2 regions of the Arthrobacter sp. P4_F10 genome follow, and region 1 is predicted to be linked to the other one. Evidence: riboswitches for the same ligand, from Rfam matches in the RefSeq annotation. Region 1 holds a riboswitch; the other holds the start of a gene.
The links. Region 1 has a riboswitch for glycine ahead of gcvP (aminomethyl-transferring glycine dehydrogenase). Riboswitches for the same ligand answer to the same signal wherever they lie in the genome.

Region 1 (7,458 bases):
GGGCGTCCGTGGCCACGGCGGAGATACCGATGGACACGACGTTCCCGGCCTCACGCGCAACCCACTCGTGCTCGTCGGAGTACTGCAGTTCGGCTACAACTTTTGCCATGTGTTTTTCCTAAGTCTTGGAGTGGTCTTGGTGCTAAATCAAATTGTGGCCGGGTTGCGCGGCGGGACTCGCCATCCTCCCCGCCATCTCCCTAACCTCGCAAGCTCGGCCAGGGAACCCTGATGGTGTGGGCCCACGCGTGCTCGGTCGCGAATGCGCCCGAGCACGCAGAGGATGTTGGGTCCGACGGGCCAACGCAAGCCCGGAGCCGGGCACCGCTGAGGCGCCCAGGCCGGAACCGGCCCAGTTGGGCTACTTTTGGCGCTTGTAGAAAGGCAGTGCGACCACTTCGAAGGGCTCGGCCTTGCCGCGGAGATCGATGTCCAGGGCGGTGCCGGGCTCGGTGAATTCGATATCGACGTAGGCCATCGCGACCGGGTAGCCGAGGCTCGGGCTGGGCTGGCCCGAGGTGACTTCGCCCACCACGTTGCCGTCCTTGAGGACCGGGTAGTGGCCGCGGCCGGCCCGGCGTCCGAGGCCCTTGAGCCCCACGAGCTTGCGGCCCGTCGTGGCACCCGCGCCGGCTTCCTTCTTGGCGGCCAGGGCGGCCTTGCCGATGAAGTCGCCTTCCTTGGACAGCGCGACGACGGGGCCCAGGCCGGCGGCGAACGGATCGCCTTCGAGGGAGAGCTCGTTGCCGTAAAGCGGCATGCCGGCCTCGAGGCGGAGCGAATCGCGGGACGCGAGCCCGGCGGGGGTCAGCTCGCCTTCCTCGGCGATGGCGACCAGCGCCTGCCAGAGGGCGGCGGCGTCGTCGTTCGCGACGAAGATCTCGAAGCCGTCCTCACCGGTGTAGCCGGTGCGGGCCAGGAGGAGGTCCTGGCTGGCGCCGCCGAACATGAACGGGACGTCGACGGCGGCGTAGTACTTGAGGCCCGTGACGAGTTCGTGCTGCGCGGCCGGAACCAGGCGCAGCAGGATCTCCTGGGCTTTGGGGCCCTGCACGGCGATCAGCGAGGTCACGGCGGAGGCGTCCTCGACGGTGACGTCGAAGCCCACCTCGTTGCCGGAAGCAGCGCGCTCGGCCAGGGCCGCGGCCACAACCTTGGCGTTGCCCGCGTTGGGGACCACCAGGAACTTCTCGTCGCCGCGGCGGTAGGTGATGAGGTCGTCAATGATGCCACCGTCCTCGTTGCAGATCAGCGAGTACTTGGCCTTGCCAATGGCCATCGCGGAGATCTTGCCCACGAGGGCGTAGTCCAGGAAGGCTGCGGCGTCCGGGCCGGTGACCCAGACTTCACCCATGTGGGAGAGGTCGAACAGGCCCGCAGACTTGCGGACGGCGTGGTGCTCGGCGAGTTCGGAGCTGTACTTCAGCGGCATCTGCCAGCCGCCGAAGTCCGTGAAGGAGGCGCCGAGCTCCTTGTGCTCTTCGTAAAGTGCCGTGTAATTCTCAGTCATCGGTGGCTGTCCTTAGTTGGCGGAGTCGTCGGAGTGGTCCTCGAAGGCTTCGAGGGGAGGGCACGAGCAGATCAGGTTGCGGTCCCCCGCGGCGCCGTCGATCCGGCCGACCGGCGGGAAGTACTTGTCCTGCTTGAGCGTGTGGACCGGGAAGACGGCCTGCTCACGCGGGTACTCGCGGGTCCAGTCGGTGCTGATGACGGCTGCGGCGGTGTGCGGGGCGTTGCGCAGCGGGCTGTGCTCCACGGTGAAGTCGCCGTGGGCCACCTGGTCGATCTCTGCGCGGATGGCAACCATGGCGGTGATGAACCGGTCGATCTCGCCAAGGTCCTCGGATTCGGTGGGCTCCACCATCAGGGTGCCGGCAACCGGGAACGCGAGCGTGGGAGCGTGGAAGCCGTAGTCGATCAGGCGCTTGGCGACGTCCTCGGCGGTCACGCCGGTCTTGGCCGTGAGTTCGCGCAGGTCCAGGATGCACTCGTGGGCCACGAGGCCGCCTTCGCCGGTGTAGAGCACCGGGAAGGAGTCGTTCAGGCGGGCCGCGATGTAGTTCGCCGCGAGCAGGGCCGACTTGGTGGCCTCGGTGAGGCCCCGGCCGCCCATCAGCTTCACGTACGCCCAGGAGATCGGCAGCACACCGGCCGAGCCGTAGCGGGAGGCGGAGATCGGGGTGCCGTCGGCCGGGTCGGCGTTGTTGGCATCGCCGGGCATGAACGGTGCCAGGTGGGCCTTGGCAGCAACCGGGCCGACGCCGGGTCCGCCGCCGCCGTGCGGGATGCAGAAGGTCTTGTGCAGGTTCAGGTGCGAGACGTCGCCGCCGAACATGCCCGGCTGGGCCAGCCCCACGAGGGCGTTGAGGTTGGCGCCGTCGATGTAGACCTGCCCACCGGCCGCATGCACGGAGTCGCAGACCTCGCGGACGTCGGCGTCGTAGACCCCGTGGGTGGACGGGTAGGTGATCATGATCGCCGAGAGGACGTCCTTGTTGGCCTCGATCTTGGCGGCGAGGTCCGTGTGGTCGATCGTGCCGTCCGAAGCCGTGGCCACGACGACCACCTTCATGCCGGCGAGCACGGCGGAGGCGGCGTTGGTGCCGTGGGCCGAGGCCGGGATGAGGCAGACGTTGCGCTGCTCGTCTCCGCGGGAGTGGTGGTAGCCGCGGATGGCCAGCAGGCCGGCGAGCTCGCCCTGGGATCCGGCGTTGGGCTGGATGGAGACCTGGTCGTAGCCCGTGATCTCGGTCAGCTGGGCTTCGAGGTCCTCGATCAGTTCGCGCCAGCCCTCGGTCTGGGAGTCCGGGGCGAAGGGGTGGATGGAGGCGAACTCCGGCCAGGAGATGGCTTCCATCTCGGCCGTGGCGTTCAGCTTCATGGTGCACGAGCCCAGCGGGATCATGGTGCGGTCCAGGGCGAGGTCGCGGTCCGAGAGGCGGCGGATGTAGCGCAGCAACTGGGTTTCGGAACGGTGCGTGTTGAACACCGGGTGCTGGAGGTAGTCGGAGGTGCGCTCCACGGCGGAGTCCAGGCCGAAGCCCTCAGATGTGTCGGTCACCGACGCGCCAAACGCGGCGATGACGTCGGCGACGATAGCCACCGTCGTGGCCTCATCGGCGGAGATGCCGACAGTGTCGGCGTCGATGGCCCGCAGGTTGACGCCCTTGGCGTCGGCGGCCGCGATGATCTCTGCCGCCCGGCCCGGCACGGAGACGGTGATGGTGTCGAAGAATGACGTGTGCAGCACGTCCAGCCCGGCGGCCTTCAGGGAGGCGGCGATGGTCTTGGCGTGGACGTGGACCGACTGGGCGATGGCCTTCAGCCCGTCTGGGCCATGGTAGACGGCGTAGAACGAGGACACGATGGCCAGCAGTGCCTGGGCGGTGCAGATGTTGGACGTGGCCTTCTCGCGGCGGATGTGCTGCTCGCGGGTCTGCAGGGCCAGGCGGTAGGCGGGGACGCCGGCGTTGTCTTTGGAGACACCCACGAGGCGGCCGGGCATGGAGCGCTCCAGCCCCTTCTGCACGGCCATGTAGGCGGCGTGCGGGCCGCCGAAGAACAGCGGCACGCCGAAGCGCTGGGCGGAGCCGACGGCGATATCCGCACCCTGCTCGCCCGGAGGGGTGATCAGGGTCAGGGCCAGGAGGTCCGCGGCCACAGTGACCAGCGCGCCGCGTTCCTTGGCGTCGGCGATCACCGCGGTGTGGTCCAACACGCGGCCGGAGACGCCCGGCTGCTGCAGGACGACGCCGTTGATGACGCCCTCGGGCAGGCCCTTCGAGAGGTCCGCGACCTCGACCTCGAAGCCGAGGGCTTCCGCGCGGCCCTTGACGATCGCGATGGTCTGCGGGAGGCAGTCGGCGTCGAGGACGGTCTTGCCGTCGTGCGCCGTCTTGTTCTTGTTGGCGCGGCGCATCATCAGCACGGCCTCGGCGACGGCGGTGGCTTCGTCCAGCAGCGATGCGTTGGCGATCGGCAGGCCGACGAGGTCCTGGACCATGGTCTGGAAGTTCAGCAGGGCTTCGAGCCGGCCCTGGGAGATTTCCGGCTGGTACGGCGTGTACGCGGTGTACCAGGCCGGGGCTTCGAGGATGTTGCGGCGGATCACCGGCGGGGTGAGCGTGTCGTAGTAGCCCTGCCCGATCATCTGCACGGCGGTCTTGTTCTTCGCTGCGAGCTTGCGCAGCTCGGCGAGGACTTCCACCTCGCTGAGGGCGGCGGCGAGCGCGAGATCGGAGTCCTGACGGATGTCCTTCGGAACGGCGGTGTCCACCAGGGCGTCGACGGTGTCGTAGCCGACAGCCTTCAGCATGGCGTCGACGTCGGCCTGGCGGCGCGCGCCGATGTGCCGGTCAACGAAGGACGTGGAGGCTGGGGTAACAGTCACAAGGAACTCCATAACTCAGGCGGCGCAGGGTACGCCACATTGATTCGGGTTCCTCCCCGCTCTGTATTGGACCTGAGAGTTTCCGCGAAGCCTGCGTTTCAGGGGCTCCGCTTGCACCGTCGGTGAGCACAGCATGTCCGGGACACGCCTGCTACTTTCCAGAGATGCCTTGCCGCGGCGGTACATGGGCCTGAGAGATTCCTGGGGAGGGTTTGCTCCTACGGCGCCTGCTTGTACCTACTTGCAGGACTCTCCCGCCGCAGATCAAAGGCGTATTCAGTTGGGTGATTAATCGTGGGTGACAACAGTCACAGCTCCCATTCTCCTATGCCGGGCGCGCGTCCGCAAACTCCCTGCCAGCCGCCGACCCAGGTTACGGGCGACAAGCCGCCCCCGGGTGCGTCCGCCAACACGAGTTCGCCGGACAGCGGCCAGGTCGCCGCAACTTTGCGGCGAACTCGCACGCTTCCGGCGAGTTCGGCGGGGTGGGCGGGAGCGGGCGGGGTGGGCGGGAGCGTCAGCGGCGCAGCTTCTCGACGGCGGCCAGCAGGCTCTCGACGTCCGCTTCGACCTCCGGAAGCGGCCCGCCGGGGCCCCGGCCCAGCATGGCGTTGAAGTACAGCCCGTCCCCCATGTACAGGACGGCCTTCGCCATGGCGGGTCCGACGTCGGCCGCCAGCAGTTCCAGCCAGCTCGCCTGGGCGGCGGCGAAGCGGCGGAGGGTCTCCCCGTGCGCCACCTCGGCGAGCCGCGTGGCCGCCACGAAGACCCGGTCCATGGGCGTGTCCGCCCACACCGAGGACCTAATGAAGTACGCCGCCGCCCCTTCGGGGGCCGCCGCCATGGCGGCAACATCCGCAGCCAGATGCCGGTCCAGCCGTTCCAGCAGGACCGCGATCATCGCCTCCTTGGTCGGGAAGTGGTAGAGCAGGCCGCCCTTGGAGACGCCGGCCCGGCGCGCGACGGCGTCCAGCGTCGCGGCGCGTTCACCGACTTCGATGAGCAGGGATTCGAAGGCATCGAGGACGGCCTCGCGGGCGACGGGTTTCCTGGGCATGCCTCCCATCATGCCTGCCCAGCCCTTCATTTCTTAACTGTACCGTCCAGACGGTATAGTTATGTCCTATGAGCATTTCATCGATCACCGCAGCCACCAGCATCCCGGCGGCCACCGGCCCCCGGGCACCGTGGCGCGACTGGGTGGCGCTGGCCCTGCTAATGTTCCCCGTCCTGCTCGTGGCCGTGGACAACACCGCCCTGACGTTTGCCCTGCCGGCCATCGCCACCAGCCTGTCCGCTTCCGGCGTCCAGCTGCTCTGGATCGTCGACGCCTATCCCTTGGTCCTGGCCGGACTGCTGGTCGCTATGGGCAGCCTCGGCGACAGGATCGGACGGCGCCGCCTGCTCTTCGTGGGCAGCGCGGGTTTTGCCGCGGTTTCGGCCGCGACGGCGTTCGCACCGAGCGCCGAATGGCTGATCGCCGGCCGTGCCGGGCTTGGCCTGTTCGGCGCCATGCTCATGCCGTCCACTCTTTCCCTGATCCGCAATATCTTTCCGCAGCCCAACCGGCGCAGGCTGGCCGTGGCGATCTGGGCCGCCGGCTTCTCCGGCGGCGCCGCCCTCGGCCCGATTGCCGGCGGCTGGCTGGTGGAACACTTCTGGTGGGGCGCCGTCCTGCTGGTCGCAGTGCCGATCATCCTTCCTCTCCTGGTGCTCGGTCCGGCGCTGATACCGGAATCCCGCGACCCGAACCCCGGCCGCGTGGACGTGCCCAGCATTGTCCTGTCCCTGCTGGTCATGGTGCCGGTCGTCTACGGGATCAAAACCCTCGCCACCCACGGGCCCGCACCAGAGGCCTTCGCGAGCATTGGAGCCGGCCTGCTCATGGGCTACGTGTTCATCCGGCGGCAGCGGGCACTTGCCCGCGGGGAAGGTACGGCGCCGATGCTCGATGTCAGCCTCTTTGGCAACCGGATCTTCAGCACGGCCATCATCGCCAACGTCCTGGCGCTGTTCTCCTTCAACGGCTTCATCCTGTTCCTGGCACAGCACCTGCAGCTGGTCGAGGGCCAGTCCCCCTCGGCTTCCGGAGTCGCCATGGTCCCGGCCCTCATCGCCACTGTCGTGGCGGGGCTGCTCGTGGTCCCGCTGGTGCGCAAGGTGCGGCCAGGCTTTGTTGTGGCCGGCGGGCTGCTGCTGAGCGCGGCGGGCTATTTCCTGGTGGCGTTCGGCGACCACAGCCATGGCCCGTCTCTGCTCCTGGCCGCGCTGCTGGTTCTCTGCCTGGGGGTGGGCGCCGCGGAGACGATTTCCAATGACCTGATCCTGGGTGCGGCGCCTGCCGACAAGTCGGGGGCCGCCGCCGCCATCTCCGAGACCGGCTATGAAGTGGGGTCTCTGCTGGGCACGGCGATCCTCGGCTCGATCCTGACGGCTTCCTATCAGGGCAACCTCCGGCTCCCCGAGGGGGTGTCCGGGCTCGTCCCGGCAGAGGCCACCAGCCAGGCGGGTGAAACCCTCGCCGGCGCGGTGGAGCTCGCCCACATGCTTCCGGCTCCCCTGGCGGAGGCAGTGACGGCTGCCGCGCGCACGGCGTTCGACTCCGGCGTCCACGTCACGGCGTCAATCGCGCTGGTCCTGATGACCGGGGCCTGCGTCCTCGCCGCCATTGTCCTGCGGACGGTGCCGAAGGCCAAATAGCTTGGACAGCAGCGTCCTGCGCCGGAAGAAATCCGGCGCCGGACGCTGCTGGTTTAGGGTCGGACCGGTGGGAGCCGGTCCCTACTTGTCCTCCGGAGTGGTCACGCTGGCGTTTGCCCGCATGGTCTCGGCATTCACCATCCAGGCATACTGCTCAAGCTTGGCAATGAAGGCGTGCAGGAGGTCGGCGGTGGTGGGGTCTTCCTCATCAACTTCATCGTGAACTTTGCGCATCGTGCCGACGGCCGCCTCGAGGGCCGCGACAATCCGTTCGATGGCGTCCTTCGTGTTGATCAGGCCCGCGGGGAACTCGGCGAGTGCGGTGGACTTGGAAACCGTGGAACTGCGGCCGTCCGGCAGGGCGTGGA
Region 2 (7,235 bases), on a different contig from region 1:
GATGCGGCCATTGTGGAGCGCCGCTCGACGCCGGAGCTGGTGGGCTCGCGTGCGGGCGGGTTCCACTCGCGGACGATCGAAATCCTCGATCAGCGCGGGATTGCCGACCGGTTCCTCGCCGAGGGCAAGCCCGTCCAGGCGGCGTTCTTCGGGAAAACAACCCTGGACGTGAGCGACTTTCCTACACGGCACCCTTACACGCTCGGCCTGTGGCAGAACCATATTGAGCGGATCCTGGCTGGCTGGATCGAGGAGCTGGGTGTGCCGGTCCAACGGGGGCTCGAGGTCGCCGGCTTTACCCAGGACGACAGCGGGGTCGACGTGCATCTCGCCGACGGCGGGCCGATGCGCGCGCTGTACCTGGTGGGTGCCGACGGCGGGCGAAGTGCTGTCCGCAAGGCAGCCGGCATCGAGTTCCCCGGCTGGGATGCGACGAGGAGCAGCCTGATCGCCGAAGTGGAGGTGACAGAGGAGACGCCGGCAGGCATCCGCATCGACGAGGTGGGGATCCACGGGCTGCACCTGATGGAGGACGGACGAACCACGCGGGTGGTGGTGACCGAGAAGCAGCTTGGACCGGCTGCCGAGCCCACCCTGGCTGACCTCCGCAAGGCGCTGACCGAGGTCTATGACACGGATTTCGGGGTGCACACTCCGACGTGGATCTCGCGGTTCACCGACGCCACGCGGCAGGCCGCGGCCTACCGCAGCGGCCGCGTGCTGCTGGCCGGGGATGCCGCGCACATCCATGCTCCTTCGGGCGGGCAGGGGATCGGGCTCGGCATCCAGGACGCCGTGAACCTCGGCTGGAAACTCGCCCAGGTGGTCAAGGGTATTGCGCCGGACCGTCTGCTGGACACCTATCACGCCGAGCGGCACCCCGCCGGGGCCCGTGCGCTGAAGCACACGATGGCGCAGTCAATCATGCAGAGGGCCGACCCGCGCATCGGTGCGTTGGCCGACACGGTGGCCGGCCTGCTGACGATCGATGAGGCCCGGAAGCGGCTGGGCGGCCTCATCTCCGGCCTGGACGTCCGCTACGACCTCGGTGAGGGGCACCCGCTGCTCGGGCGCCGCATGCCCGATCTCGACGTCGTCACCGCCAACGGCCCGCGGCGCGTGTTCACCTTCCTGCACGATGCCCGTGCGGTGCTGCTCAACCTCGGCGCGCCGGGCAGCATCGACCCGGGGCCGTGGATGGATCGGGTGCAGTTGGTGGACGCCACGTACGACGGCGGGTGGGAGCTTCCGGTGATCGGTTCAGTCAATGCTCCTGCGGCCGTGTTGATCCGGCCGGACGGGCATGTGGCGTGGACGGGAGACGGGACTCGGCGGGGGCTGGAGGATGCGCTGGCCAGCTGGTTCGGGCCTGCGCGGCATTAACGTCCCAACGGTGGCCGTGACCGACGCGTATTTCCGTGCCGGTCCCCTTAGCAGGAGAGGTAGCCCGGCCTCTGCGGGTCTACAGTGCGTTTTCTCGTAGCGCCCTGCTGTAGTGCTCAGGGGTATTCCTGGTTGCGGCCGACACAACGAGGTGCCGCCGGCTCAGCCGGTGTGCGAAGTACCCCTCGTACGGCAGCACGATGACAGTGTCGATTCCGCTTTCCCATGCCGGGATGAGTTCTTGGAGACTTCGGGGTTCGGCATCGTGGGGAAATTTCGGGATCAGGCTTCGGTCCCAGGCTTGATAAGCCTCGCGGTCCAGACCTTCCCATTCATACCGTTGAGTCCAAAAGGGTGGGATCAAAGGATTCAACCCCTGACTGGCGTCCCCGGACTCGCGCAATTCCGCGGGCGTGGGATGGTGCGTTGGATCTTCGATCTGGTACCAGCTCCAGGCCTGGTCCCATGACGTTTTCCAGCGCTTCTCCCACGTGGAGGCATCAGCCGATTCCGGCATCCGGGAATGACCACAGTCTGGTACGGGGCTTAGGGGCGGGATGTTGAGGTCGCCGGCCAGGGACCATGCCTGCCGGACAAACAGAAGGAGAGTCAGGTGGTGTGGATCGTCATTGACGCTGATCACCATGTCATGCGGCCACGGACTTTCCGGTTGCGGCGTGCCCCATTGCATTTTCGTTACCCCCAGTCCGAAGACAGCCCGCGCGGGCCGAATTGCGTTCAGCGTCGCACCGACTTCACGCTCTGTAAACGGAGATCAGTTCGTTCGGGGCGTGCCCGGTCAGACGGTGTCGACCCAGTAGCGGCGTTTGCCGTTGCGGGTGTCCTCGTAGGCGCCGCCGTTCTTTTCGATGGTCGCTCGTGAGCCTGCATTATCCTCATCGCATGTGAGAAGAACCCGGGGGATTCCCAGTTCACGGGCAATCGGCAAGGCATCAGCCAGCGCCCTCGCTGCGTGGCCGCGACGCCTGGCGGAGGGCCTCACGCTGTAGCCGATGTGCCCGCCTTCGTTGAAAAGGAAGTCGTTCAGTTCGTGCCTGATGGCCAGTGAGCCAAGGAACGTGTCACCCTCCATGATCCACAAGTACGTGCAGGGCACATATCCTGGCTTCCGCGGGCTCTCCGGCCGAGCGTCATTGATGAGGGCGTCGACAAAGCGGCGGAACGACTGGGCATCTTTGAGTTCTTCCAGGGACCAGTCCTCCGCGCCCCCGCCGTCCCGGTGGGCGCCGTCAAATTCTGCGGATCCTTCCAGCCAGGAGGAGTGGTAGCTTGCGTCCGGAGCGATAAGGAGAGGCATCACGCGATCATATTCGAAGGGTTCGCGTTTCCCGTGGTCTCGGTCCGGGTGTGTAGGGTGCTGCCAGCGTCAGCGGACGGCAGGTCGTAGTAGCCCAACGGCCCCGGGGGATGGACTTGTTCCTTGGCTGGCATTCGACGGCGGGGAGGCACCCCCGTGGTGCAGGAAACAGCGACTCAATTGAAATTAATTTTGCATCCTGCCCGGGAACCAGATAAATTGTGAGCTGTGTCACCGACCAGTGGCACGGCTTATGATCTGCGGCGGGAGAGTCCTGCCGGTACGTTCAGCAGGCGCCGTAGGAGCAAATCCTCCCCAGGAATCTCTCAGGCCCACGTACCGCCGCGGCAAGGCAACTCTGGAAAGCAGTCCGGGCAACCGGGCTCACCGACGGTGCAAGTGGCGCGCTGCAATCAGCAGGGCAAAACGGAAACTCTCAGGTCCAATACAGAGCGGGGAGGAACCCGAATCATCGTGGCGTTTTGATGCCACCTGAATTATGGAGTTCCTCTCATGACGGTTCAATCGTCCCCGTCCACCTTCGCAGATCGCCACATCGGCGCCCGCCGCCAGGCCGACATCGACACCATGCTCAAGGCCGTCGGCTACGACAGCGTTGATGGCCTCGTTGACAACGCGGTCCCCGATTCCATTCGCCAGGAAAAGCCCCTCACGCTGGACAGCGCCCTCAGCGAAGTCCAGGTGCTGGCCGAGCTGCGCAAGCTCGCCTCCAAGAACAAGACGGCCGTGCAGATGATCGGCCAGGGCTACTACGACACCGTCACCCCGCCGGTGATCCGCCGCAACATCCTCGAAGCCCCGGCCTGGTACACCGCGTACACGCCCTACCAGCCGGAGATCTCCCAGGGCCGCCTCGAGGCGCTGCTGAACTTCCAGACCATGGTCCAGGACCTCACCGCGCTCCCGGTCGCCAACGCGTCGCTCCTCGACGAGGCCACCGCCGTCGCCGAGGCCGTGCTCCTCATGCGCCGCGCCAACAAGAACAAGTCCGCGGCCGGGGCCAAGACCGTCCTCGACGCCGACTGCCTCCCGCAGACCATCGCCATTGTGCTGGGCCGCGCCGAAGCCCTGGGCTTCGAGGTGGAGGTCGCCGACCTCTCCAAGGGCCTGCCCGAGGGCGTCATCAACGGCGTCGTCCTGCAGCAGCCCGGCGTCTCCGGCCGGGTGTGGGACCAGTCCGCCGTGATCGCCGAGGCCAAGGAACGCGGCGCGCTGGTCACCGTGGCAGCGGACCTCCTGGCCCTGACCCTGATCACCCCTCCGGGCGAGCAGGGTGCGGATATCGCCGTCGGCTCCACCCAGCGCCTGGGCGTGCCGCTGTTCTTCGGCGGCCCGCACGCCGCCTACATGGCGGTGCGCGAGGGCATGGAACGCACGCTCCCCGGCCGCATCGTCGGCGTCTCCAAAGACAACGCCGGCGTCCCGGCGTACCGCCTGGCCCTGCAGACCCGCGAGCAGCACATCCGCCGCGAAAAGGCCACGTCCAACATCTGCACCGCGCAGGCACTGCTGGCCATCGTGTCCTCGTTCTACGCCGTCTACCACGGCCCCGACGGGCTGAAAGCCATCGCCGAGACCGTCCACAACAACACCCGCGCCCTCGCCGCCACGCTGAAGATCGCCGGCCGCGAACTGGCGAGCGACTCCTTCTTCGACACCCTCACGGTCCGCGTGCCCGGCAAGGCCGCCAAGGTCATCGCCGCCGCCGGGGCCCGGGGCATCAACCTGCGGCTCATCGACGCGGACACAGTTGGCGTGTCCGTCGATGAAACCACGACGCCGGAGGTCCTCGCCGCGGTCGTCGTCGCCTTTGGCGCCGGTCCGGTCCTGGAGGCCAAGGGCTTCGAGCTGCCCGAGACGGTGCTGCGCACCTCCGACTTCCTACAGCACCCGGTCTTCAACACGCACCGTTCCGAGACCCAGCTGCTGCGCTACATCCGCCGCCTCTCGGACCGCGACCTCGCCCTGGACCGCACCATGATCCCGCTGGGCTCGTGCACCATGAAGCTGAACGCCACGGCCGAGATGGAAGCCATCTCCTGGCCGGAGTTCGCCTCCATCCACCCCTTCGCCCCGGACTCCCAGACCGAGGGCTGGCGCGAGCTCATCAGCGGCCTCGAAGCTGACCTCGCCGAGATCACGGGCTACGACCAGGTCTCCATCCAGCCCAACGCCGGATCCCAGGGTGAGCTCGCCGGCCTGCTGGCCATCCGCGGCTACCACCACTCCCGCGGTGACGAGCAGCGCAACGTCTGCCTCATTCCGGCCTCGGCCCACGGCACCAACGCCGCCTCCGCCGTGCTCGCCGGCATGAAGGTGGTCGTCGTGGCCACGGCTTCCGACGGCACGATCGACCACACGGACCTCGCCGCCAAGATCGAGGCCAACAAGGACGTCCTCTCGGCGATCATGATCACCTACCCGTCCACCCACGGGGTCTACGACGCCGACGTCCGCGAGGTCTGCGACGCGATCCACGCCGCCGGCGGGCAGGTCTACGTCGACGGCGCCAACCTCAACGCCCTCGTGGGCCTCGCCCAGCCGGGCAAGTTCGGCGGCGACGTCTCGCACCTGAACCTGCACAAGACCTTCTGCATCCCGCACGGCGGCGGCGGACCCGGCGTCGGCCCGGTTGCTGCCAAGGCACACCTTGCACCGTTCATGCCAGGGGACGCGAACAAGGCGGCGCACGAGGCCGGCGGTACCGAACCAGGAACTGGTGTTGCGATCTCCGCTTCACGCTACGGATCCGCCGGTGTGCTGCCGATCTCCTGGGCGTACGTGAAGCTGATGGGCGGCCAGGGCCTCACCGAAGCGACCAAGTCGGCCCTGCTCGCGGCGAATTACATTGCCGCACGGTTGGATGAGCACTTCCCGGTTCTCTACACGGGGGAGAGCGGGCTGGTGGCGCACGAGTGCATCCTGGATTTGCGTGAACTCACGGCCAGGACCGGCGTGACCGCCGAGGACGTGGCCAAGCGCCTGATCGACTACGGCTTCCACGCCCCCACGCTGTCCTTCCCCGTGGCGGGCACCCTGATGGTGGAGCCCACCGAGTCCGAGGACCTTGCGGAGATCGACCGCTTCATCGAGGCGATGATCACCATCCGCCAGGAGATCGACCAGGTCTCCAACGGAGATTTCACGGTGGAGAACTCCCCGCTGCGCAACGCACCCCACACGGCAGCCGCCGTCGTATCTTCCGACTGGGAGCGGGCGTACCCGCGTGAGCAGGCCGCATTCCCCGTCCACACACTCAGGCAGGACAAGTACTTCCCGCCGGTCGGGCGCATCGACGGCGCCGCCGGAGACCGCAACCTGGTCTGCTCCTGCCCGCCGCTTTCCGACTTCGAGAACTAAGGATCCCTGATGAGTGAGAACTACACCGCTCTCTACGAGCAGCACAAAAAAGCCGGCGCCTCCTTCACGGACTTCGGCGGCTGGCAGATGCCCCTCAAGTACGAATCGGAACTGGCAGAGCACCACGCCGTCCGCAACGCCGCGGGCCTGTTCGACCTCTCCCACATGGGTGAAGTCTGGGTCACCGGTCCGGACGCCGCAGCGTTCCTCGACTACGCCCTGGCCGGGAAGCTCTCGGCGGTCGCCGTCGGCAAAGCGAAGTACTCGCTGATCTGCCAGGAAGACGGCGGCATCATCGATGACCTCATCTCTTACCGCCGTGGCGAGGACAAGTACCTCGTGGTCCCCAACGCCGGCAACGCTGCGGTGGTTGCCGCGGCACTGGCCGAAAGGGCTGTTTCCGGCAAGGAAGGCGGGTTCGACGTGACGGTGGAGGACGTTTCCGCCGAAACCTCGCTGATCGCCGTCCAGGGACCGAACGCAGAGGCCATCCTGCTGACGCTGGTCCCGGCCGAGCAGCATGTCCTGGTCACCGAGCTGAAGTACTACGCAGCGGTTGAGGTACGTATCACCGTCAACGGTACTGACCACGATCTGCTCCTCGCCCGCACCGGCTACACCGGCGAGGACGGCTTCGAAATCTACGTTCCCAACGAGGACGCCGCCGGCCTCTGGGAAGCGCTGCTGGAAACCGGCGCCGGCCACGGGCTCATCCCCGCCGGCCTGGCCTGCCGTGACTCGCTGCGTCTGGAAGCCGGCATGCCGCTCTATGGCAACGAACTCTCCCGCGAAGGCAACCCGTACGCCGCAGGCCTGGGACCGGTCGTCTCGCTCGCCAAGGAGTCGGACTTCATCGGCAAGGTTGCCCTGAGCGAACTCAAGGCAGCCGGCGCAGGCTCCACAACCGGCCGCAAGCTCGTGGGGCTCAAGGGCCCGGGCCGCCGGGCCGGCCGCGGCCACTACCCGGTCCTCAAGGACGGCAACGTGGTGGGCGAAGTGACCTCCGGACAGCCGAGCCCCACCCTGGGGTACCCCGTCGCCATGGCCTATGTCGATATCGAATTCACCGAGCCCGGCACAGCCCTGGACATTGACCTGCGTGGCAAGGCGGAGCCGTTCGAAGTTGTCGCACTGCCGTTCTACAAGCGCCAAA

Region 2: another riboswitch for glycine. It lies ahead of gcvP (aminomethyl-transferring glycine dehydrogenase); the one in region 1 lies ahead of gcvP (aminomethyl-transferring glycine dehydrogenase).

What each region holds. Positions count from the first base shown of each region.
Region 1 is NZ_JBFUJJ010000043.1:13,907-21,364, reverse strand. It holds gene gcvH (glycine cleavage system protein GcvH) at 1-109, opposite strand, end outside; gene gcvT (glycine cleavage system aminomethyltransferase GcvT) at 362-1,510, opposite strand; gene gcvP (aminomethyl-transferring glycine dehydrogenase) at 1,523-4,402, opposite strand; glycine riboswitch at 4,442-4,557, opposite strand; glycine riboswitch at 4,559-4,657, opposite strand; gene AC1DR1_RS21035 (TetR/AcrR family transcriptional regulator) at 4,908-5,447, opposite strand; gene AC1DR1_RS21030 (MFS transporter) at 5,516-7,090, shown strand; gene AC1DR1_RS21025 (Dps family protein) at 7,172-7,458, opposite strand, start outside.
Region 2 is NZ_JBFUJJ010000003.1:3,025-10,259, reverse strand. It holds gene AC1DR1_RS04925 (FAD-dependent monooxygenase) at 1-1,383, shown strand, start outside; gene AC1DR1_RS04920 (hypothetical protein) at 1,463-2,029, opposite strand; gene AC1DR1_RS04915 (GNAT family N-acetyltransferase) at 2,183-2,701, opposite strand; glycine riboswitch at 2,956-3,053, shown strand; glycine riboswitch at 3,055-3,162, shown strand; gene gcvP (aminomethyl-transferring glycine dehydrogenase) at 3,215-6,082, shown strand; gene gcvT (glycine cleavage system aminomethyltransferase GcvT) at 6,092-7,235, shown strand, end outside.